Regions from separate parts of the Neoundibacterium parvum genome, predicted to be linked through region 2. Evidence: predicted binding sites of a transcription regulator. Region 2 holds the regulator's gene; each other region holds the start of a gene.

Region 1 (7,973 bases), 1.6 Mb from region 2:
GGCAATAGGTTCGGGTAGCGCTGACTATGCGATCAATAGCATTTATAGCCGCGACTTTGGATCGCTGCACATGGATGCCAATCTGAATGTCACGCGACTCGGTGTGATGGAACCGGACACTTCGCGTTTGCAAACTGGCTTATCTTCATCCTTTTCTTCCGCACTGAGCGAACGTTGGGGCATCACCGGCGAATGGTCGGGATCGCGTCGCAACGGCACCAAGGCGCAAGGACAAATTTTGCTGGCGCTCAGCTACAGTCCAAGCAAGCGCATGACCATGGATATCGGAGTGAGTAAGGGCTTAACCAGCAGTTCGCCAGACTTGGCGCTGTTCGCTGGTATCGTGCTGCCGGTAGCGAAACTATGGTGAGGCTGAATCGGGGTTTTTAAATGGGCACCCTGCCAGCGCTCATATCCCTTGCGGCCTACAGGCCGGCATGGCTGGAAAGCCGCATGGAATATGCGCTACAGGCCGATGCCATTTTAAAATCTGCTTCAAATCGTTACTGTTCAGCCTACTATTAAGAAAGTCAAAACCCCTCACCGCAGAGACGCTGAGGCGCAGAGAACGGCAAAGTAATTCTCCGGTTTTCCTCGGCGTCTCGGCGTCTCAGCGTTGAGAGGTCTTAGTTGTTTTTGTCGTGCTCCTAGTAGGCTGAACAGTTACTTCAAATCTACCGCGTCGCAGACGCGATCTGGCCAGGATTTATCTTCTCTGGTGCTTGACCGTATAATAGACACACTTTGTCGTCATTCCTCTTGTATTGATCTCTCATGCTAACACCCACCGCACCCCGCAAGTTTTTACTATTCGCTCTGTTGGCGGCTGGTTTCCTGATCGTTTTGGCGATCTTGTTTTATCAGTCGCTGTCTGCTAAGCAGGCCGCGCCAGAGGTCAGCTATGTCAATCTTAAGGGTGAAAAAATCAGCAGTGAGAGCTTGCGCGGCAAAGTCGTGATGGTCAATTTTTGGGCCACCTCATGCTCCACCTGCGTGGCCGAGATGCCGCAGATGGTAGAAACCTATAATAAATTTCACGCACAAGGTCTGGAATTTGTGGCGGTGGCGATGAGTTATGATCCACCGAATTACGTCCTCAATTACGCCGAGACACGCAAGCTGCCTTTTCATGTGGCGCTCGATGTGCAGGGTAAATTGGCGCAGGCTTTTGGCGACGTCAAGCTTACCCCGACTACCTACGTGATCGACAAGCAAGGCAATATCCTCAAGCGCTATGTCGGCCAGCCTTCCTTCACAGAACTGCACGCCTTGCTGGCCAAAGCGCTGGCGGCCTAATCTGTTTGTCTAATCTATTTGCTGGGCATTGCTAAGGCCAGATGCGCTTGCATCGTCGCCAGCGCGCCGCGCACCTGAGCGGCGATTCCGGCGTGCGCAAGCATCCCTTCTTCATCGAGTCGCGCGCCGACTATCGCTAGCGTAATTGATGCTTCGGCGATGATATCGGCTGACATCATCGTGATGATTTCTCGCAAAGCAGCATCCGCGTGCGTGGCACGGGGCGAGGCATTTAAGATCGCTACCGGCTTATTCACAAACACCTCACAACTGACCATCCAGTCCAGCGCATTTTTCATCACGCCAGTGATGCCGTGTGCGTATTCAGGGCTAGCGATGAGCAAGACATCGGCATTGCGTATGGCCTCCCGCAAAGCAGCTACTGGCGGCAGATTTAGACTTTCCAGATCCGGATTAAACAAGGGTAAATGTGCCATGCCGTCGAACTGCTGGATGCTGATGTCAGCAGGTGCCAGCCGCGCAAAAACGCGCAATAAAGCAGAATTGAGCGAGGCAGCCCGCAGGCTGCCGGAGAGCGCGAGAATTTTCATGTGGCAAATTTAAAGTGAGTTCTGGCGCAAAATTGAGCTTAGGATTATGGCATACCTAGCAGGCTATTTGGTCTGCAAGCGAGAGACAGTAGCAGGCTTAAATTGCTACTTGTAAAAAAGATAGGATTGGGGAATACTACTGGCAAGCAAGAGTGTGGCAAATTGGTGATTTTTTTGTAACAGACATGAAATAGTCACAATTCTTTGGTATAAATTGAAGTGGGAAGAGTTAAGCTAAAGTAAATGCGTTTTGCACCTCGCAGCAGCTGCAATTTGTATTTTTTAGTTCGGTAAAGATAATTGTTTGCACTTTTTAGAAAGTAAATGATGTATCGACGTTCCAATCAGCACACGCACAATACAGCAGACCTAGAGCAATTAATGACCGCAGCACCTATGGACCAGGAACTCCACGCGCAAATACTGCGCAAACAAATTAAATTAAGACGCTCCATAGAAGATGCTCAGGAAGCGGCCAGATACAATAATCTCGATTTGTGCGGTGCCAGTTAGTCGCACTCAGTAAGTATGCGAAGTGGTGCGGAATAGAAGCTGACAGGGCGTACGCGCTCTGTGGATCCTGTATCCTCAAGGTCTGGATCTCTCCGCTATCTACCCAGCTTATCACCCCCCCTCAAAGACTAGGTCCGAAAGCTATTTTTTGGGACTGCATTGTCATTCATTTTTTTTCAAATACCCCGAACTTCAACATTCATTTCTCTGCGTTCAGGCGGATCGCTGTGCCGCGTGCGGCTCTGCTTGGTCTGAAATTGATATGCGTCAAAGAATTGTAATCAACTCATTTTTACAATTGACCACGCTATATTTAGTCGATAATCTATAAAACACACTATATCTTGTGTTTTATGGGCGAAGAATGAAACAGCAAACTTTTTTAATTGATACGCAGCTGATCAAGCGCGATGGTAGCGCGGTTCCTTTTGATGCAGGCAAAATTGAATCTGCCATAATGCGCGCAGCGCTTGCCAGTGGCGAATTTGACCTTGCGCGGGCGCGTCAACTGACGGCGCAAGTGCTGAGCCTGATCGCGGATTTGCCGCAATCCCCTTGCCTCGCGATCGAACAAGTTCAGGATATGGTGGAGGCTAGTTTGTTCGCCGCAGGTTTCCGCAAGACCTTGCGTGGGTATATCATCTACCGCGAACAACATCAAAAATTGCGGCGTGACAGTAAGACCTTGGTCGATGTGGAAGCCTCTATCAATGAGTACCTTGACCGGCAGGATTGGCGCATCAATGCCAACGCCAATCAAGGCTATTCCCTGGGCGGCCTGATACTTAATGTGTCCGGAAAAGTGATCGCCAATTACTGGCTCAGTCACGTGTATCCGTCTGAGATCGGGCAAGCCCATAGAGACGCTGATTTACATATTCATGATCTCGATATGCTGGCCGGTTATTGCGCCGGCTGGTCATTGCGAACTTTGTTAAATGAGGGGCTCAATGGTGTGCCTGGTAAGATAGAGTCGGGCCCGCCCCAGCATTTTTCCAGCGCGGTAGGGCAGATCGTGAATTTTCTTGGCACCCTGCAAAATGAATGGGCTGGCGCTCAGGCCTTCAGTTCTTTCGATACCTATATGGCGGCCTTTGTGCGCAAAGACCAGCTTGACTACAGCAGCCTTAAGCAGTGTATACAGGAGCTCATTTATAACCTGAACGTGCCTTCGCGCTGGGGTACCCAAACGCCCTTTACCAATCTCACTTTCGATTGGGTATGCCCGCAAGATCTGCGTGAACAAGTCCCTGTTATTGCAGGTGTTGCGATGGCGTTTAGCTATGGCGACTTGCAGGCCGAGATGGATATGATCAATCGCGCCTATATCGAAGTGATGATGGAAGGCGATGCCAAGGGGCGGGTATTTACTTTTCCTATCCCCACTTACAACATCACTGAGGATTTTGATTGGCATAGCCCGAACGCCGAGTTGTTATTTGAAATGACGGCACGCTATGGCTTGCCTTACTTCCAGAATTTCATCAATTCGGAACTCAAGCCGAACATGATACGTTCTATGTGCTGTCGCTTGCAGCTCGACCTGCGTGAGTTACTTAAACGTGGCAATGGTTTGTTCGGCTCGGCCGAGCAAACCGGTTCTTTAGGCGTGGTCACTATCAACTGTGCACGCTTGGGTTATTTGTATCAGGGCGACGAAGCGGCGCTGTTGGTGGCGCTCGACAAGTTGCTGGAACTGGGGAAGAACAGTTTGGAAATTAAACGAAAAGTGATACAGCGGCATATGGACAATGGCCTGTTTCCCTACACCAAACGCTATCTTGGCACTTTGCGCAATCATTTTTCTACGCTGGGTGTGAACGGTATCAATGAAATGATACGTAACTTTAGCGCCGGTCAATATGACATCAGCAGCGATGTCGGGCATGCGATGGCGCTGCGTTTGCTAGACCATGTAAGGGCGCGCATGTTGGCATTTCAGGATGAGACCGGCCACATGTATAACCTGGAGGCGACTCCGGCGGAAGGGACTACCTATCGTTTTGCCAGGGAGGACCGCAAACGCTACCCGGCTATTTTGCAGGCTGGCACCAAGGATATGCCCTACTACACTAACTCATCACAATTGCCCGTGGGCTTTACCGATGATCCGTTTGCCGCGTTGGAACTGCAAGACGATTTGCAGCGTAAATATACCGGTGGCACGGTCTTGCATCTGTATATGAGTGAGCCCTTGACCAGCGCGGATGCCTGCCGCAATTTAGTGCGGCGCGCCTTGAGTCGATTCTCGCTGCCGTATATCACGATTACGCCTACATTTTCGATTTGCCCTAAGCATGGCTATCTGGGTGGAAGCCATGCGTTTTGTCCCAAATGCGATGCCGAATTGATCGCCCGCAAGCAGCGTCTGGCTGCCTGATTTATCTTTAAAAGGAATTACCATGCACAACATTACAGCTCTTACCTGCCAACCCACACAAGCCATCGTTCTGGATGACTCTGAACGCCAGGCCTGCGAAATCTGGACCCGGGTCATGGGCTACCATAGACCAGTCAGTTCGTTTAATACAGGCAAAAAAGGCGAGTTCTATGAGCGCACTTACTTCGAGGAAAACAGCATAGAAAAACAGTGCTGACATGTCCTCCACCCTAAGTGCAGGTGACTTGAAGGTCGGTGGCATCACCGCCTTCAGCACTAGCGATTATCCGGGTAAGTTTGCGCTGGTGATTTTCGTGCAAGGGTGCCCGTGGCGCTGCCGCTATTGCCATAATCCGCATTTGCAGGCGCGCTCTGCCAGCAAAATTAGTTGGTCAGAGATACTGCTCTTGCTCAAGCACCGCGTAGGTTTGATCGATGCGGTAGTCTTTAGCGGAGGGGAGGCCAGCATTGATGCCGCCTTGGGGCTGGCCATAGCCGAAGTGAGGCAGTTAGGATTTGCGATAGGCCTGCATAGCGCTTGTATTTACCCGCGCCAGCTACAAGCAATTTTACCTTCGGTAGACTGGATAGGCTTTGACATCAAGGCGCCCTTTGAACGTTACGCCGCCATCACGGGCGTTGCGGACAGCGGACGCCATGCGCGCGCCTGTAGCGAAATGATACTGGCCAGCGGGGTCGATTACGAATGCCGTAGCACGATACACCCTTCGCTCTTGTCAGAACACGAGATCATGGATATGGCGCAGAATTTGTCACAGATGGGCGTGCAGAATTATGTTTTGCAATTGTTTCGTGCGCAAGGATGCAGCGATGCCGAACTTAAAGCAAACATGCGCGCCGATTATCCGAGCAGGTCCTTGCTGCAAAGTATGCAGTCAATGTTTGCGCGTTTTAGCTTAAGACAAAATAATTGATCGGTTTAGACCGCGCAGTTCATTGGGAAATCGATTGTTTGGTGCCCGCCTCTGCCTGTCTATCGGTTTCCCGCGAGACGTCGGCGATCTCGAAATAGAAGATTGTGCCTTGATCTTGGGCGCTGCTGAAGCCTATGCTGCCGCCCATTTGTTCTATGATGTCTTTGGCAATCGACAGCCCCAGACCGGTGTTGCCAACTTGTAGTTTGCGGGTGTCGGAAGAATCCGCCTGGGCAAATTTTTGAAATATTCTGCTCTTAAATTCTTCTGGTATGCCACTGCCATAGTCTCTGATCTCGACTCTTACCAGACTCGCCTGACGTAACAGCGAAATCTCTACTGGCTTATTCTCGGGCGAGAATTTCGCCGCATTCGAGAATAAGTTGCTGATCACTTGCAATAGCCTATCGGGATCGGCCTGCACAAACACTTGATCGACTGCGCTGATCATCTCAAAGCGCGTACCGCATTGCTGGGCGTAAGCCTGATTTTCCTGGGTTGCCTGGATCAGCAGAGGGTAAATATCAAAACGCTTCAGATTAAAGTGATAATTGCCGGATTCGAGTTTTTCTACATCTAAAATATCATCGATGAGGCGGGCTAAACGCGTACAATTTTTTTCGGCCAAAGCGACCAATAATTTTGCTTTTTCTGGTATCGGTCCGACCGCACCAGCGACCACTAAGCCTAGTGAGCCGCGGATCGAGGTGAGCGGGGTGCGTAACTCATGGCTGACGGTGGAGATAAACTGGCTCTTGATTTTCTCCATCTGCTTGCGCTGGCTGATATTCGTCACCACGCTAGAGCTGCCGCAGTGTTCGCCATTTTTGTTATGCATAGGTGAGACATTCATGGAAACATCGAGACGCGAGCCATCCTTGCAAATACACACGGTTTCCAGATTTTTGACGACTTCGCCACGCGCTAGTTTTTCTGTGATCAGCTGCGATTCGGCCAAACGCTCTGGCGGCACGATAGTGCGTATCGATCGCCCTAGCATTTCGGCTTGGGTATAGCCGGTCATTTGTTCTGCGGCCGGGTTCCAGATGATGACCTCGCTCTGCAGGTTCATACTGATGATGGCATCGCTAGCGGAGGCCACGATGCCAGAAAATTGCGCCTCTTTCTCAAATAGATCATCGGCCATTTTTGCTGCCAATTGATGGGTTCTGCGATTTCTATTATTCAGTGAGTAGAAAATATAAAATAGGCTCAAGGAAATGAGCGTGCCGGCAATTGCGATGATGCTGCTTTGCGGTGAATACGTCGACTCTATGAATTCCTGTTTCGCTGTGATATGCAATAACCATTTTCGTCCACCGGTCTCTATCACGACATCATCGCTGTAGTTGGACTTAGGTATCTTGCTTTGACTGGCATACATTCTATGCGCCTGATCCTGTAGTCCCTCATCATAAATTTGCAGATCGACATCGCTCTCCTTGCTGCCAAAGATCCCCTTCATCAGATCGTTCATGCGAAAGGCGCCAAACACCAAAACTTTCAGTGCCGCTCGTCTTTGTTCTGGAGTCTGCGGGTTGGCGTCATTGCGATACACAGGCAGATACACTAAAAAACCATGTTGCACATCGGTCTGGGTTTCTTGCACTAGCGTCACCATCCCCGACATACTGGGCAAGCCCGAATCTATCGCCCTATCCATGGCGGCGCGCCGCACCGGATTGGTATACATATCAAAACCAAAAGCACGCAAATTGCGGGCGATATAGGGTTCTGGATAGATGATGCTGTGATACATGGGGCGCTCAGGCAGAGCCGGTGATATTTTATACTCAGGGAAACCCTGCGCGCGTATCTCTTGTATATGCTGCGCCAGTTGGGCGGCCGGAACCGGCAGACTGACTGCCATATTTTGTATACCGGGATAATGCCGCGCTATTTCTGCATTTTCTACATACTCGTGCCATTGCTGGCGGCTGACCGTGCCACTGGCACGAAACAGGCCTACGCCACCATGCAAGACTTGCTGATAAGCCAGTAAGCGACCTTCGACCGCTTCCTTGACACTCTGTACCCGGAAGGCAAAGCGCTCTTGCGCGCGCTGCTCCAGATATTGATTGGAGTAATTCCAGGCCAGCGCCGTGATGCATAAAAAACTCAGTAGCAGCAACCAGGGTAATTGCTGGCGCCATCCGCGCATGTTTTTTTCTTGGGTTTGGACTACAGATTCCATGTGCATCCTTATCGCAGAAAAGACCAAATTTCGGCTGTGGGCAAATCATGTTTCTGTTAGTGAGTACAAAAGTAGATATTAATAAGGCTAGTTAGTCTAGCATT
Region 2 (7,973 bases):
GCAAAGACTCAAATTTTAATCGCTAGGTAAAATTTGCAGTCCATGATGGAGTTCCATCGGGAAGCGTGAGATTTGCAGGCTCGTAGTAGTACTGGTATTAACAAACGCGAGTCTGACCGTGCGCCTGGGTAAGCCTGATGGTATTTCGATTGAGGCTACCCACATTTCATGTATTAATCTCAATCTACACAATCATTCACGAGTTACTTTATCAACAGGAAAACCATGTTTGCTAAGAACCATACCCTCGCCAATATCGATCCAGAAATTTTTGCGACGATACAAAAAGAAAACCTGCGCCAGCAAGAACACATAGAATTAATCGCTTCTGAGAACTACACTTCGCCTGCCGTAATGGAAGCGCAAGGCTCGCAACTGACCAATAAATATGCCGAAGGTTATCCAGGCAAGCGTTACTACGGTGGCTGTGAACACGTAGACGTGGTCGAGCAACTGGCGATCGACAGACTCAAGCAATTGTTTGGTGCTAACTTCGCCAATGTGCAGCCTAATTCCGGCTCGCAAGCTAATCAGGGCGTGTTTTTCGCGCTGTTGACTCCAGGCGACACCATCATGGGTATGTCGCTGGCAGAAGGCGGGCACTTGACGCACGGTATGCACCTCAATATGTCTGGTAAATGGTTTAACGTTGTGTCTTACGGTCTGAACGCACAAGAAGACATCGATTACGATGCCATGGAAAAATTGGCGCGCGAAACTAAGCCTAAGATGATCATCGCTGGCGCTTCTGCTTTCGCATTGCGGATTGATTTCGAACGTTTTGCAAAAATCGCTAAAGAAGTCGGCGCTTATTTCATGGTGGATATGGCGCATTACGCGGGTCTGATCGCGGCTGGCGTCTACCCTAACCCAGTACCGTTCGCCGATGTGGTGACTTCAACTACCCATAAGAGTTTACGCGGCCCACGTGGCGGCATCATCTTGTGCAATGACGAAGCCATCTCTAAGAAAATCAACTCGGCGATTTTCCCTGGTATCCAGGGCGGCCCATTGATGCATGTGATCGCTGGTAAAGCAGTGGCATTCAAAGAAGCCCTGAGCCCAGAATTTAAGGCTTACCAAGAGCAAGTCATCAAGAACGCCGCAGCATTGGCAACGACCTTGACTGAGCGCGGCCTGCGTATCGTTTCTGGTCGTACCGAATCACACGTGATGCTGGTCGATCTGCGTCCAAAAGGTTTGACTGGTAAAGAAGCCGAAGCCATCCTCGGTTCTGCCCACATGACTTGCAACAAAAACGGTATCCCTAACGATCCAGAAAAACCATTCGTCACGTCCGGTATTCGTCTGGGTAGCCCTGCCATGACTACCCGTGGTTTTAAAGAAGCCGAAGCGATTAAAGTCGGTAATTTATTGGCCGACGTTTTGGATAATCCGCACGATGCTGCGACCATAGAACGCGTCAAAGCCGAGGTTAAAAAATTGACCGACGCCCACCCGGTCTACGCTGCTTAAGTTAGCCATGCAAACGCCACCTGAGTCAGGTGGCGTTTTTTTATAAGCTTAGGAAATTTTAGATAAATATACTCCCCATAGTATATTTTTAATCCCCGCGCAGAATATGCGCGCTAGCCCAGATTGCATAGAGTAATCTGGGGAGTATATTAAAATAGCCGTTCGATATCGCTCCAGTATCCCCTCTTCGGAAGCAACGCCATGAAATGCCCTTACTGCCATCACGACGAAACCCAGGTCATCGACACCCGCGTCCCGGAAGATGGCAATACCATACGCCGGCGCCGCCGTTGTGCGCATTGCGACAAGCGTTTTACCACCTACGAGCGAGTCGAGTTGACGATGCCGTCTATCGTCAAAAAGAACGGCAGCAGAACCGAGTTTGAACCCGCCAAACTACGCGCCAGTCTGATGCTGGCACTCAGAAAGCGCCCGGTATCGGCCGAAGCAGTCGACACCGCGATTCAGCGCATAGAAGAAAAACTGTTAGCCAGCGGTGAACGCGAAGTCATCTCTGGTCACTTGGGTGAGTTGGTCATGCGGGAATTAAAACGCCTGGATAAAATCGCCTACATCCGCTTTGCATCGGTGTACAAGAGCTTTGAAGATGTGTCGGAGTTTGTTGAAGCAATACAAGAGGCGAAAAAAACCTAAGTTAGCAATTGATCGGCAAAACGAAAATTATTCTTTCTGGTTTATACAACAAAGTATCCTAGCTAAGGAAGCTATCAAGCAGCAGCAAGCTAAGGCTTACAGATATCAGCATAAAAAAATGCCCTCATTTCTTAGGAAATGAGGGCATTTTATTTTTACCGACGACCTGCCGTTGTCGGGGTCCGCGCCCCAGTTTGCGACATTATCAAAGTACCACAACGATCGCTAGCCTGTGCCGTGCTCGGTATCACTTGCAAGACAAATTTGTGGCAGTCGGTCCGCCTGCCTGATAACTCAGATTATATTTTATTCGACTACCGACCACAGCTTTCGGCGCCACGCTAGAGAATAAGCCCCCCCACCGCCAACATAGCTAATGCCATTCAGTTAAGACTGGGCCGCATTACTGATTAGCGGTGGCTTTGACAAGATGGGCGGTTACGCAAATTAAATTCAGTCGCCTATAATTTAAGCACAAAGAATATTCCCATGAGGCATCATGAATTTGCACAATAAAGGTTTTTCGCTGATAGAAGTACTGATTGCTGTCTTCGTATTAGCATTGGGTATCATTGGCGCTGCGGGCTTGCAACTCACTGCCATTCGAACTTCACAGCAAAGTAGTTTTCAGTCTATCAGCGTGCAGTTAGCCAACGAGTTAGCGGATAAGATGCGCTCAAATGATGCGCTCATGAAGTTAGCCGATGGCGCTAACCCTTTCTTGAAAATCGACTATAAATCAGCAACCGATCCCACCCCTACTGTCGCCAAACTTTGCTATACAAGCACGGCTAACTGCACCGCTTCCGATATCGCAAACGCAGATATTTACGAATGGTTGATACGGGTGAAAGATTCCTTGCCGGGTGGCCGAGTACTGGTCTGCCGCGACTCAGCTCCTTATGTCAGTGCGAATCGCGCCCTGACCTGGGCATGCACAGCGGATGCGGATGCCGGTCTTACCGTCAAAATTGGCTGGAGGAGCAAAAATCCGGATGGTACGTTTAACGATGATGCTAGTGGCGTGGCGCCACCAAGCGTTGCGATCACAGTTGAGTCTTACGTCAAATGATTATGCCTACCACACACTCATCAAATCAAACGAGTCTGCTTACTCCAAAGAAACAAAGCGGTCTGACTTTGATTGAACTCATGATCTCAATCACGCTTGGGCTACTGGTTGTGCTGGCAGCAACCGCCATGGTTGTTTCCACAAAAGGCCTGTTCATATCGCAAACAGATGGCAATGAAACCCAAGATTCTGCGCGTTTTGCGCTAGACAATATCTCACGTTCTTTGCATCAAGTGGGTTATGTCAATTATGACTTTACGAATTCACCGCAAATCACACCAGACATCGCCAGCGCCGATCTCGCGGGTCTGGATGCAAATAGTATCTCTGCCACCAGCGCTGACATCTCTACGCCGCTCAATAGTTCAGTTAATTTCAGCGATGTGTTAGCGGTGCGATTTTATGGTTCTGGCAATACCGGCAATGGCGACGGAACAATGTCGAATTGTGCGGGTTTTTCAGTGCCTGCTCCCGTATCTGCCAGTACTGCAGATACAGATAGGGGTTGGAGTATTTATTATGTCGCCAATGATGCCAATAATGAACCTGGGCTATATTGCAAATACTACAGTTCAACGAGTGGTAAATGGGCTGCAGACGCCATCGTCAGCGGTGTAGAGTCATTTCAGGTTTTGTATGGTTTGGATACCAGTAGCCCTACCGATGGACTTGCCAACAAATATCTGACTGCGGCCGATATCAATAGCCTAGACAGTGGATTGACTTTGGTTGGAACAACCGCAGCCGAAAAAGCGAAAGATTTGAATAGAAAAACATTCTGGAAAAAAATATTGCTTGTGAAAGTAGCGATCTTGGTGCGCGGCAAAGAAAATGCCAGGACCGATGCGACGACCTCAACATACAACTTATTCGGATCAGCTTATGCAACGGCAAATAGCAGCAATGACAAAGGAACGACCATTAGCGAAGTCAACTTAGCTGCTGACACCCGAAATCGCATCCGAAAAGTCTATTCCGTCACGATTCAATTACGGAATAATTGCATGGTTGATCCTGTACATGGCATCTGCCTACCTCCTAATTAAACTTTATCATGCGCATTCATCTCAAAATCAAGGCTAACCTGGCAAACGAGTCAAGGTACAAAATTAACAAGCAATCAGGTGCTTCCTTAATCGTTTCCTTAATCATGCTCATCGTCGTGCTCGTACTCAGCATCTCAGTGGCGACCATGTCATTACAAAATGAGAAATCATCCCGTAGTGATCGTGATCGGCAAGTTGCCTTAAACGCTGCCGAAGCTGCACTTAAGGACGCAGAATCAGACATAGACCCGCAAAACACGCCCGCTGGCACTAGAAAAACATTTTTCGACGCAACATCAAATCTCTATTTTGAAACTGGTTGCGCCTCTGGCGATAGCAATCCCTATCAGGGCATGTGCCTCCCTACCGTGGTCGGTATTCCAGTTTGGCAAAGCGTCGATTTAGCCGACAGTGGCTCAAGCTCCAAATCGGTGGCATTTGGCAAATTCACGGGCCAAACCATGACCACAGGAAAAAGTTCATTCCCAGCCAAATTGCCACGTTACATTATCGAAGTCATACCCGATATTGATCCTGGGAAAGAAGCGACCGAACAAACTAAATATATATATCGAATAACCGTAGTCGGTTTTGGTGCCAACGAGCAAACACAAGTTGTCTTGCAGAGCTATTACCGAAAATCAGTATCGTCTTAATTTTGTTATGAGAGTGATATTTATCACTCTACGGAGAACCATTATGAAAAATTTAATCAGTCGCCTCATTTGCTCTGGGTTACTCTTCACGCACATCGGTGTATTTGCTGCAGCCCCGCCGATAGTGGGATTATCTAGTACGCCTTTATATTCGGGCGGCGGGAACGTGCGCCCCAACCTATTATTAAATTTATCGGTGGAATTCCCAACGGTTAAATATGCCTATAGCGGGATCGCTTACAACAAAACGATAGATTTCATTGGATACTTCAATCCAAAAAAATGCTACACCTACCCCGGAGGCAGTGCAACTTATACGGATTGGAACGGCGCCAGCTTGACTGTACCAACTCCTGAAAAGGCAGCTGCGGGGACGGAATTTTTTTCTATTTCTGGTGCTGCCGATGGCAATCATGAATGTACCAATGCTTTCAGTGGAAATTTTTTAAATTGGGCATCGTCTTCAGCGATTGATATGTTGCGACTTGCTTTAACGGGTGGAGATAGAATAGAGAGTCTCGACACAACAACGCAAACTGTTTTGCAGAGAGCCTTTTTGTCTGTCAGCACTTCAAATTTTTATCGCAGCGGTTATTTTCCACAATTATCGATTACTGGAGCCGGTAACGTTAGCGCGCCAAATAAAGTCACACCATTTAATGTCACTACATTAACAATAACTAATTGTGAAAATAAGATCCAGTTTAGTGACTCTGCTAATAATTCATCGCAAAGTTGCGGTGTAGCGAGACTTTCTAACGGAAAATTAGCGAAAACAGATAAATACTGGGGTGAATTTTATGCGAGAGTCAAGGTTTGCGATGGCAATGAAAACACGACACGAACCGATGTTTGCATGCAATATCCTAGCGGAAACTATAAGCCAGTAGGGCAAATGCAGCGCAATCAAAATAACGTGCGTTATGGCGCCTTTGGTTATTTAATGGATCAAACCAATACTCGCCAAGGCGGTGTATTGCGCGCACCATTAAAATATGTCGGTAGCAAGCAATATAAAGCTGCCAATTCATTTATTGAAGAAGCCAACGATCGACAAGAATGGGATGCCAGCACAGGCGTGTTTGCCAGTAATTCTGAGGGTGATGCCACTGGAAATAGTGGTGTCATCAACTACCTCAATAAGTTCGGCCGAACCGGCGTTTACAAAGGATACGATCCTCTCAGTGAACTTTATTACGAAAGTATTCGCTACCTACAGGGGCGGCAACCAACGCCAGAAGCAATAGCCGGCATGACCACCACCATGCAAGATAATTTCCAGGTAGTAACGAGTTGGGTTGATCCAATTGAAGCATCCTGCCAAAAGAATTACACCATTACGATCGGCGATGCCAATACGCATCAAGATAAATTCATTCCTGGCAATAATAGAACCGGCACTGGCGATACAGCGAGGGCAGCAGATACGGCTACAACGCAGTGGCCGGCGTTCAATGTCATGACGCAAACTGCAAAAGTAGCTGCCTTGGAGTCAACGAGTACTTATGGCAATTCTGCGCCAGTCGCAGCGTTGGCAAACATGGATACCGCCAATACTGGCTCCAATGGCGGAACTTTTTACATGGCAGGTACCGCATATTGGGCTAACACCAATGATATTCGGCTTGATAAGCCGGTACGTGTAAAAACCTATGCAATTGACGTAGATGAAAATGGTAATGGCTCAATAGATAATACTGGCAGAAGTAACACGGCGCCACGACTTTCACAACTTTATCTTGCTGCGAAATACGGTGGTTTCAATGACGCTAACGCAGATGGCAATCCCTTCAAAACCGGGACTGTCGATGGTAAAACGCTCTTGACTAATAATACCGAATGGGCAAGTGGTAACGGTACTGATCCAGATAATTTTTTCCTGGCCAGTAATCCTGCAAAAATGATTGCGGCAATAGCAAAAATTTTTCAAACAGTCGCAACGAGTGGCGGAACACTCTCGGGTATCGGGATCAGCTCGACTAAATCAAGTGACAATCCGTATATCTATGTGCCTGGATTTGATCCTGAACGTTGGTCCGGCAGTTTAAAGAAAAAATCTGGACTTACCTTGAATCCTCCAGCGATATGGGATGCGGGCGCGATCCTCACGGGCAACCCTACACCAACCCCTAGCCCTGGCACACGTAAAATTTACACTGCAAAAGTCGCTGCAGACGGCTCATTATCAACCATAGATTTTGTATGGAATAATGGCGCCAATTTTAATAGCGCTGATCAAACCGCACTAAACACGAACCCGCACACCAACATTGTGGATAATCTCGCAGATAAGCGTATTAATTATTTACGCGGAGATCGAAGCTTAGAGACAGATGCGGGAGGATTCCGCATAAGAAGCAGTGTTTTAGGCGATATTGTAAATAGTGCCCCAGTGTATTATGGGGCGCCAGCCAAAAACATTTCCGGACCAGGTTACAGCACTTTCTATACCGCCAACGCAGGCCGACAACAGGCTGTTTACGTCGGCGCGAACGACGGCATGCTGCATGCATTCGATGCAGGCACTGGTACCGAATTGTTCTCTTATGTGCCAAATGCCTTAATTTCTAAATTAAACATGCTGACAGATCCTTACTACTCACATCAGTCATATGTGGATGGGAAAATTTCGGTGAAAGACACACAAATTAATGGTGCATGGAAAACCTTACTACTCTCTGGCATGGGCTCTGGTAATAAAGGGGTTTTTGCACTGGATGTGACAAATCCAGCCAATTTCAGTGCTGGTTTAGGTGCGATTTGGGAATTCACTGACAAAAATGATACTGACATGGGTTACTTACTTTCACCGCCATTGATTGCAAAATTTCGCACAGGAACCTCAGCGGGACAACCAACTTATGGCAACTTTGCCGTTATTTCAAGCGGTTACAATAACTTCGATACGTCGGATGTCAATGCGACGAACAAGCGCGGTAGCTTATTTCTATTATCATTGGATAAAGCCCCTAACGCAGCATGGGTTTCTGGTAGCAATTACTTTAAATTAAATACCGATACTGCAAGCACGTATGTTGATATAAGCAAAAAAAATGCCCTTGCCGCTCC
Region 3 (7,973 bases), 140 kb from region 2:
TTATGCCAGTGAATTTGGCACCGGCTGAACTGCTGCATCCCCTCTATTGATGCAGCGCTTGAGCCATATGGTTGTTCAGTTCCTTGAAGCAAATAACAAGCATTTCAGATGCATCAAGGGATAAGCTTCAATGAACGTTAGTAACAACCAAAAAAAACGCGCGCATAAAAACGCCGGCGTCGGTATTCTGTGACGAAAATCTTTCTCCAAAACACAAACGCGCAATACCCAGCCTCGCCGGGTATTGCGCTACAAATAGTTCAGAACCTATCGGTCTATAACTGTTCATTCAGTTTGGTGAAACCTCTCGTTTTTTACGAAAGTGTATCGTGAGTAAAATCTGTTGAGATTCACCGGAAATAATTTATTCCCAGTTTAATGCTCCACCAGTTTGATACTCAATCACACGCGTCTCAAAAAAATTCCGTTCTTTTTTTAGATCGATCATTTCGCTCATCCACGGGAAAGGATTTTCTTCGTGTGGGAACAATGCGTCGAGACCGATTTGCTGTGCGCGACGATTTGCAATGAATCGCAAATAGCCTTTAAACATTGGCGCATTCAAGCCTAGTACTCCTCGCGGCATTGTATCCTCTGCGTAACGATATTCCAACTCTACCGCACGTAAAAACAACGCTTTAATTTCATCGCGAAATGCTGGCGTCCACAAATGCGGATTTTCCATCTTGATGGTGTTGATTAAATCGATTCCAAAATTGCAGTGCATCGATTCGTCACGCAAAATGTATTGATACTGTTCGGCCGCACCCATCATTTTATTCTGACGACCTAGTGCTAAAATCTGCGTGAAGCCGACATAGAAAAACAGACCTTCCATCAAGCATGCAAACACAATTAATGAGCGCAATAATGTCTGATCATCCTCAGTCGTTCCGGTCTTAAATTCAGGATTGGTCAGTACATCAATGAAAGGAATCAGGAACTGATCTTTATCACGAATCGACTCGACTTCATTATAGGCATTAAAAACTTCGCCCTCATCCAAACCGAGTGATTCAACGATGTATTGATAGGCATGCGTATGGATCGCCTCTTCAAAAGCCTGACGCAATAGATACTGGCGGCACTCCGGCGCGGTAATATGACGATATGTTCCCAGTACAATATTGTTGGCAGCCAGTGAATCGGCCGTCACGAAGAAACCTAAATTACGCGTGACCAATCTGCGCTCATCATCGGTCAGACCATTGGGGCTTTTCCAAAGTTCAATATCGCGCTGCATATTGATTTCTTGTGGCATCCAGTGATTGGCACAACCAGCCAGATATTTATCCCAAGCCCATTTATATTTAAATGGCACCAATTGATTGACGTCTGTCTTACCGTTAATGATACGTTTGTCACTGGCATTGACACGCCGCGCCAAATCTTCAGCGCTAGGAACAAACTTATCGGCAGCCTGCACAGGATTGAGTCCAGCATCCATCGCTGGTAATGGGGCTTGCGCAGGTCGCGCTATTGGTGCTGCAGATACAGCTTCATCATCCCAAGAAAGCATTTTTGTCCTAAATATTTATTTACTGATTATTACAATTGTTCACATTGCGAAGTTCAAATTGTGCGGTGCCGGCACTGACATCGATAGACCGACTCCACACAATTTCCCGCGAATTAATTACTGACAGGCTTCACATTCCTCAAAGCCAGCGTCACCCGGACGTAGGTAGCAAGCAGCACCGTCAGCTTCAGGCGCACTTGCCGCCATGCCGCTATTGCCACCGTCAACCGCGACCGCATTCAAGGCCCCCGTCTTACTCGTTGATTTCTCGGTATGTGTCGCGCCCATGGTACGCAGGTAGTAAGTCGTTTTCAAACCACGCAACCACGCCAGTTTATAGGTCTCATCGAGTTTTTTGCCTGATGCACCTGCCATATAAATGTTCAGCGATTGCGCCTGGTCTATCCATTTCTGGCGACGTGACGCCGCTTCCACCAACCAGCTAGGGCTCACTTCAAATGCGGTGGCGTATAGCTCACGTAATTCTTCAGGAATACGATCTATCTTTGCCAGGCTACCGTCAAAATATTTCAGATCAGAAATCATGACTTCATCCCACAAACCACGCTGTTTCAAATCGCGTACCAAGTGCTCATTGATCTCGGTGAACTCGCCGGACAGATTCGACTTCACGTACAGATTTTGATAAGTCGGTTCTATACAAGCTGAGACGCCAATAATATTAGAGATCGTTGCAGTCGGCGCGATCGCCACACAATTAGAATTGCGCATACCGTGTTGCTTGATACGCTCACGCACGACCGTCCAATCCATCGCCGACGACTCATCGACTTCCAGATATCCACCGCGCTCCTCGGCCAATAACTTGACTGAGTCTTGCGGCAGGATGCCTCTATCCCATAAAGATCCACGGTAAGAACTATAGGTACCGCGCTCTTCCGCCAATTCGCTCGATGCAAGATAAGCGTAGTAACACACCGCTTCCATCGAGGTATCGGCAAAAGCCACCGCATCCATACTTGCGTAAGGCACCCGCATCATATGTAAGCAATCCTGAAAACCCATAATACCCAGACCGACCGGACGATGACGCATATTTGATTCACGCGCCTTATCCACTGCATAGTAGTTGATGTCGATCACGTTATCCAGCATGCGCATCGCAATACTGATGGTTTTTTTCAATTTAACGTGATCGAGCTTGCCATCCTTCATGTGGGCAGGCATATTCACCGAGCCCAGATTACAAACCGCGATCTCGCTTTCATTGGTATTGAGCGTAATTTCTGTACACAGATTCGAGCTATGCACCACGCCTACATGCTGTTGCGGTGAACGGATGTTGCAAGGATCTTTAAATGTAATCCAAGGATGGCCTGTCTCAAACAGCATAGACAACATCTTGCGCCACAAATCGAGTGCCGGGATTTTCTTGGATAAACCCAACTCGCCGCTGGCGGCCTTCGCTTCATAAGCGGTGTAAGCCAGTTCGAATGCTTTACCAAACTTATCATGCAGATCGGGGACATCGGATGGCGAGAACAAAGTCCAATCGCCTTTTTCCATGACGCGCTTCATGAACAGATCCGGAATCCAGTTGGCGGTATTCATATCATGCGTACGGCGTCTGTCGTCACCGGTATTTTTACGCAAATCAAGAAATTCTTCGACGTCCATGTGCCAGGTTTCGAGGTAGGCACATACCGCGCCCTTACGTTTACCGCCCTGATTCACCGCCACGGCTGTGTCGTTGACGACTTTCAGGAAAGGCACCACGCCCTGTGACTTACCGTTGGTACCTTTAATATGCGCACCCAGTGAGCGCACTGGCGTCCAGTCGTTGCCCAAACCGCCAGCGTATTTAGCCAATAATGCGTTTTCTTTGATGGCATCATAAATTCCACCCAGATCATCAGCGACCGTGGTCAGGTAACAGGATGACAGTTGCGAGCGCAAAGTACCTGAGTTAAACAGAGTTGGGGTCGAGCTCATGAAATCGAACGACGACAACAGGTTGTAAAACTCTATAGCCCGCGCTTCACGGTCAGACTCATTTAAGGCCAGCCCCATCGCCACGCGCATGTAGAAAGCCTGAGGCATTTCTATGCGGCTGCCGCGTATGTGCAAGAAGTAACGGTCATACAGAGTTTGCAAACCGATATAAGAAAATTGCAGGTCGCGGTCAGAGACCAAGGCTTGCGCTAGTCTAGCCAAATCGAACTGGCCTAGCTTCACATCGAGCAACTCGGCGTCTATACCTTTTTGGATAAAGGCTGGGAAATAAGTCAGGTATTCAGCAGCAGCATCTTTTTGCGCCACTTCCTTACCAAAAACTTCTTTACGGATCGTATGCAACAGCAAACGAGAAGTAACCTGGCTATACGCCGGCTCTTTTTCCATCAACGCACGTGCCGCCAGAATTGCTGACTTATGCAATTCTTCGACCGGTACGCCGTCGTACAGATTTTTCAGCGTCTCTAACAGGATGGCCTCAGGATCGGCCAACTTATCGAGGCCAACGCAGGCAGCGGTAATTAAAGCGCGCACTTGCGTCACATCCAGCACCTGCGGTTGACCATCAACCATCACGCGTATTTGCAGTTCACTGGCCTTAGTATTGGATAATTGTTGCGCCTCCAATTGCAAACGACGCTCTTCCATATGCTTGGCACGGTACAAAACGTAGGCACGTGCTACGTCGTGTTCGCCAGAACGCATCAGCGCCAGCTCTACCTGATCCTGCACATCTTCAATGTGAAAAGTTCCGCCAGCTGGCTGCCTGCGCATCAGCGCCGCCACCGCGACGGCGGTTAACTGCTCAACCAATTCACGGATACGTGCCGATGCGGCACCCTGCCCACCGTTTACAGCAAGAAAAGCCTTAGTCACGGCGATGGCGATTTTAGACGGTTCAAAACCGACCACGGCACCGTTACGGCGAATAATTCTGTAGTCGCTGTAATTCACCGCGCTAGAACTTAATGTATGCGCAGTAAGGCCAGATTGCATGGCGGCCAAATCAGACAGGCCAGACGAAGATGATTCCAGGGGAGAGTGCATTTGAACTCCAAATTCAAAATTGATCGATATTTCCAGGGCGTGTTAGCCACTGTTTTTTTAATTCTAGTACTGCTTTTTTTAAGTTTTCACTGCTGCTTTTACTGCCATTTCATCTCTCCCTACTTGATTTTCTCAAATAATGGAAGCCTAAATTGGGCTAAGCGAGAAATAAACAAAACCACTAGATGTAGTGCACATTTTTTTATTTACACTAATTCTAGTGGCACAAGCCGATACGCGCAACCGCTATTTTGTTAAAAAAGAGGATTTTTTACCAACAAATATATTATTTATTTCATTGACTTTTTTAGAGCTTCAAAGACTGCTTGCCACAGTGTAAGTAAGCACTAACAAATCTACGAATTCGAACAAGGCGGAAAAAATATTTTTTCCCTGGTAACCCACTCCTCACGTCAGCGCTGATCAAGTCTGGCGTTCTCCAGACTGAATTGGATCAGGGTTCTTTTCTTCAATACGCAGGCTCTTGCGCTGTATATGCTGGGGCTATGATCAACAAGTGGCTAACAACATGCAGCTCTCTCTTATTCTTTCTATGGCGGCGTTCGCTCTGGTTTCTTCGATTACGCCCGGTCCGGTTAATCTCATCACCTTGTCCGCAGCGGTCAACTTCGGTTGGCGGGTGGCGTTGCGCCATGTCTGGGGTGCCACCCTGGGTTTTACCTTCTTGTTGGTTTTGCTGGGCGTGAGCGTGCATGCGGTTTTGCATTTTCTGCCGCAATTAAGTCTGGCCTTGCATTGGGTGGGCGTGGCTTTCCTGGTTTATCTGGCACTCCGCCTGGCTAGCTCACAGAGTCACATCGAGCGTCAGCAGAATGCGCCAGCACCTAGTTTTTTGTCCGGGGCATTATTGCAGTGGCTTAATCCTAAAGCCTGGATCGCCTGTATTTCAGGGGTGGCCGCATTTACGGCTGAGGGTGCGACGCAAACCCTGTGGTGGTTTGCGCTGATTTATTTTGTAGTGTGTTTTTTATCGTTGGCGTGTTGGGCTGTGGCTGGCATTTTTTTGAGTATTTATCTGCGCCAGCCGCGGTATCTGCGTGCATTTAACCTGAGCATGGCAGCGCTATTGCTGGCCAGTGCCGTCTATCTGCTCATGTCCTGAGATTCATTTCTTGAAATACTGCCCTGGGGTGGCGGCAACGTGGCGCTTGAAGACGCGTTGAAAATGGGCTTGATCGGCGAAGCCACAATCGGCGGCGACATCGACGATGGCCCGCCCTTTTTTCAACAGGCCTTGTGCGCGCTGCACTCTTTGATTAAGTAAAAAGGCATGCGGTGTCATCCCATATTGCTGCTTAAAGGCGCGTATCAAATACGAGCGCGAGAGCTGGCTAGCCGCGCAAATATCTTGCAAGGCGATATCCTCGACACAATGGGCGGCAATGTAGTCGGCGGCACGATTGAGTCTGTGATTGCTTTTTAGGTCAAGCTTGACGGTATCAAACTCTTGATGCAGGCGAATTAAGAACTCGAGCATCGCGCTCTCTTTGGCGAGTCGCTCAGCCGGCTGCCACAAGCCCGCCAACAGATAATTCAAACTTTGGAACACCCGACTATCCAGGCTCAAGCTTTGCGAAAACATCTGTAAATCTTGATGCAGGCTCACACCGATTTCGCGCTGCACCCCAGCCAACCAAGCGCTATCGATGAACAACATGCGATACGCCCAGACACTGTCATCGCGCGGATTACAGGCATGTACATCACCCGGATTGATAATCACGACACTGCCAGCGCCAGCCGAGACGCGGCGGCCGCGATTCAAATACTGCGCCTGGCCGTTTAAGACCGTGCCTATGGAAAACGTGGCGTGAGTGTGCGGATCGTAACAGGCACGGCTACCCGAGACCGCCCGGGTTTCTATAAACGGCAAGCTGGGATCACGCCAAAAGCTGCCCTTAGCTTGTGCTGCCGTATTCACTACCGGATTCGCTGCTGTATTCATTGCCATGCATTACTCCGAACTTAAAAGGGCACCACGCCAGCGCGCATATTCCATGCGGGTTTCCAGCCTATCTGGCCTGCAGCCCGCATGGAATATGCGCGCTGGCCTTGCCATTTTTTGAAAATTCATTGAAGGATAAATAGTAGAAAATTTTTTGCTTTCCGCGCATTTTAGCTTTTTTAGCGTGGATGCCTACGCTTAAAGATTAATTTGCATTAAATGCAGTTTAAAAATATGCTTATGATGCGAATTCGCTTGATACGCTTTTTTCATACAAAGATAATAAAACTCGATGAAGTATAGAAAAATCTACTTCGCACTATTGCTAACGCTCAATGCCTATGCGGCGCAGGCTGATTACCAGCAAGGCTTACTGGCTTTTCAAGCTAAGGATTACGCCAGCGCCTTAAATGGCTGGACTCAGGATGCGCTGTACGGAGACACGCGCGCTTGCGTCGGCGTAGCAGAGATTTATTTGCGCGGTTTAGGAGTTAAAAGTAATCCCAAGCAAGCGGCAGAATGGTATCGCAAAGCGGCGACCTTGGGCGATGCCTCGGCTCAATACCAACTAGCTAGTATGTATCAGCAAGGCCAGGGCGTGAGCCCAAACGACGAAATGGCGGTGGAGTGGTATCTAAAAGCCGCCGAGCAAGGCCTGCCCGGTGCGCAGTATCAACTAGGCTTACATTATTACGATGGTTTTGGCGTCACACAAAGCTATCTGAAAGCCGCAGAATGGTTGAACAAGGCGGCACAGCAAGGCGACCCCAAGGCACAATACCGCGCTGGCATTTTGTATAAAAATGCACAAGGCGGGCCGCAAGACCTGAAGCAAGCCAAAGACCTATTTCTGCTCGCCGCAAATCAGGGCGATACCGATGCGCAACTAGAATTGGCCCGTTTATACGCCAGCAATAAAGGGCAAACAGCCGACTGCGAGCCAGCGCTGGGATGGTACCGAAAAGCCGCACAGCACTGCAACATCAACGCGCAATATGAATTGGCGATTTTGTATAAGAGCGGCACATGCGCCAGCAAAGACTTGCCACGCGCTCTAATATGGTTACAACGCGCAGCCGATCAGGGCCACGCACGGGCACAATACAGCTTAAGCGGTATGTACCAACATGGCCTGGGAGTAAAAACAGACCAGGTAACAGCACTCAAGTGGGCCTTACTCGCGCATAAAAACGGTGCTACAAAGCCAGATGCGACACTCGTCTCAAATAAAAAAATTAGCGCCAAAGAACATAAAAAATTAAAAAAAGAAATCGAACTATGGCAGCCTAAAAAATCAAAATGTGCGCGCGCTTAAATTTTGATGCGGGCGCATGTTAGCTAAGTATTGAGCTAATGTATGAACAAAAGCCAGCACACATGGCGCGGCTCATGAAATAATGCGCCTCACCCTCATCCAGGAAGTAAATCACATGAATCAAGAACAACTCGTACAAGCGGCCTTAAGCG

What was found. The regulator NrdR, encoded in region 2, represses ribonucleotide reductase genes. The targets are predictions, from matches to a motif close to CACNANATNTNGTG.
Region 1: a site for NrdR is predicted at 2,696-2,709, ahead of EJN92_RS11660 (ribonucleoside triphosphate reductase). Genes of this name have one in related genera too.
Region 3: a site for NrdR is predicted at 4,720-4,733, ahead of EJN92_RS05040 (ribonucleoside-diphosphate reductase subunit alpha). Genes of this name have one in related genera too.

The regions. Positions count from the first base shown of each region.
Region 1 is NZ_CP034464.1:2,668,007-2,675,979, forward strand. Features, by position in the region: gene EJN92_RS11640 (transporter) at 1-370, shown strand, start outside; gene EJN92_RS11645 (TlpA disulfide reductase family protein) at 775-1,296, shown strand; gene EJN92_RS11650 (NADPH-dependent FMN reductase) at 1,311-1,847, opposite strand; gene EJN92_RS11655 (hypothetical protein) at 2,175-2,360, shown strand; gene EJN92_RS11660 (ribonucleoside triphosphate reductase) at 2,725-4,740, shown strand; gene nrdD (anaerobic ribonucleoside-triphosphate reductase) at 4,763-4,957, shown strand; gene EJN92_RS11670 (anaerobic ribonucleoside-triphosphate reductase activating protein) at 4,959-5,675, shown strand; gene EJN92_RS11675 (CHASE domain-containing protein) at 5,695-7,869, opposite strand.
Region 2 is NZ_CP034464.1:1,050,388-1,058,360, forward strand. Features, by position in the region: ZMP/ZTP riboswitch at 1-137, shown strand, start outside; gene glyA (serine hydroxymethyltransferase) at 226-1,476, shown strand; gene nrdR (transcriptional regulator NrdR) at 1,678-2,130, shown strand; gene pilV (type IV pilus modification protein PilV) at 2,630-3,202, shown strand; gene EJN92_RS04460 (PilW family protein) at 3,199-4,248, shown strand; gene EJN92_RS04465 (pilus assembly PilX family protein) at 4,257-4,904, shown strand; gene EJN92_RS04470 (pilus assembly protein) at 4,948-7,973, shown strand, end outside.
Region 3 is NZ_CP034464.1:1,191,218-1,199,190, forward strand. Features, by position in the region: gene EJN92_RS05035 (ribonucleotide-diphosphate reductase subunit beta) at 365-1,519, opposite strand; gene EJN92_RS05040 (ribonucleoside-diphosphate reductase subunit alpha) at 1,637-4,489, opposite strand; gene EJN92_RS05045 (LysE family translocator) at 5,070-5,663, shown strand; gene EJN92_RS05050 (AraC family transcriptional regulator) at 5,667-6,512, opposite strand; gene EJN92_RS05055 (SEL1-like repeat protein) at 6,799-7,821, shown strand; gene EJN92_RS05060 (cytidine deaminase) at 7,904-7,973, shown strand, end outside.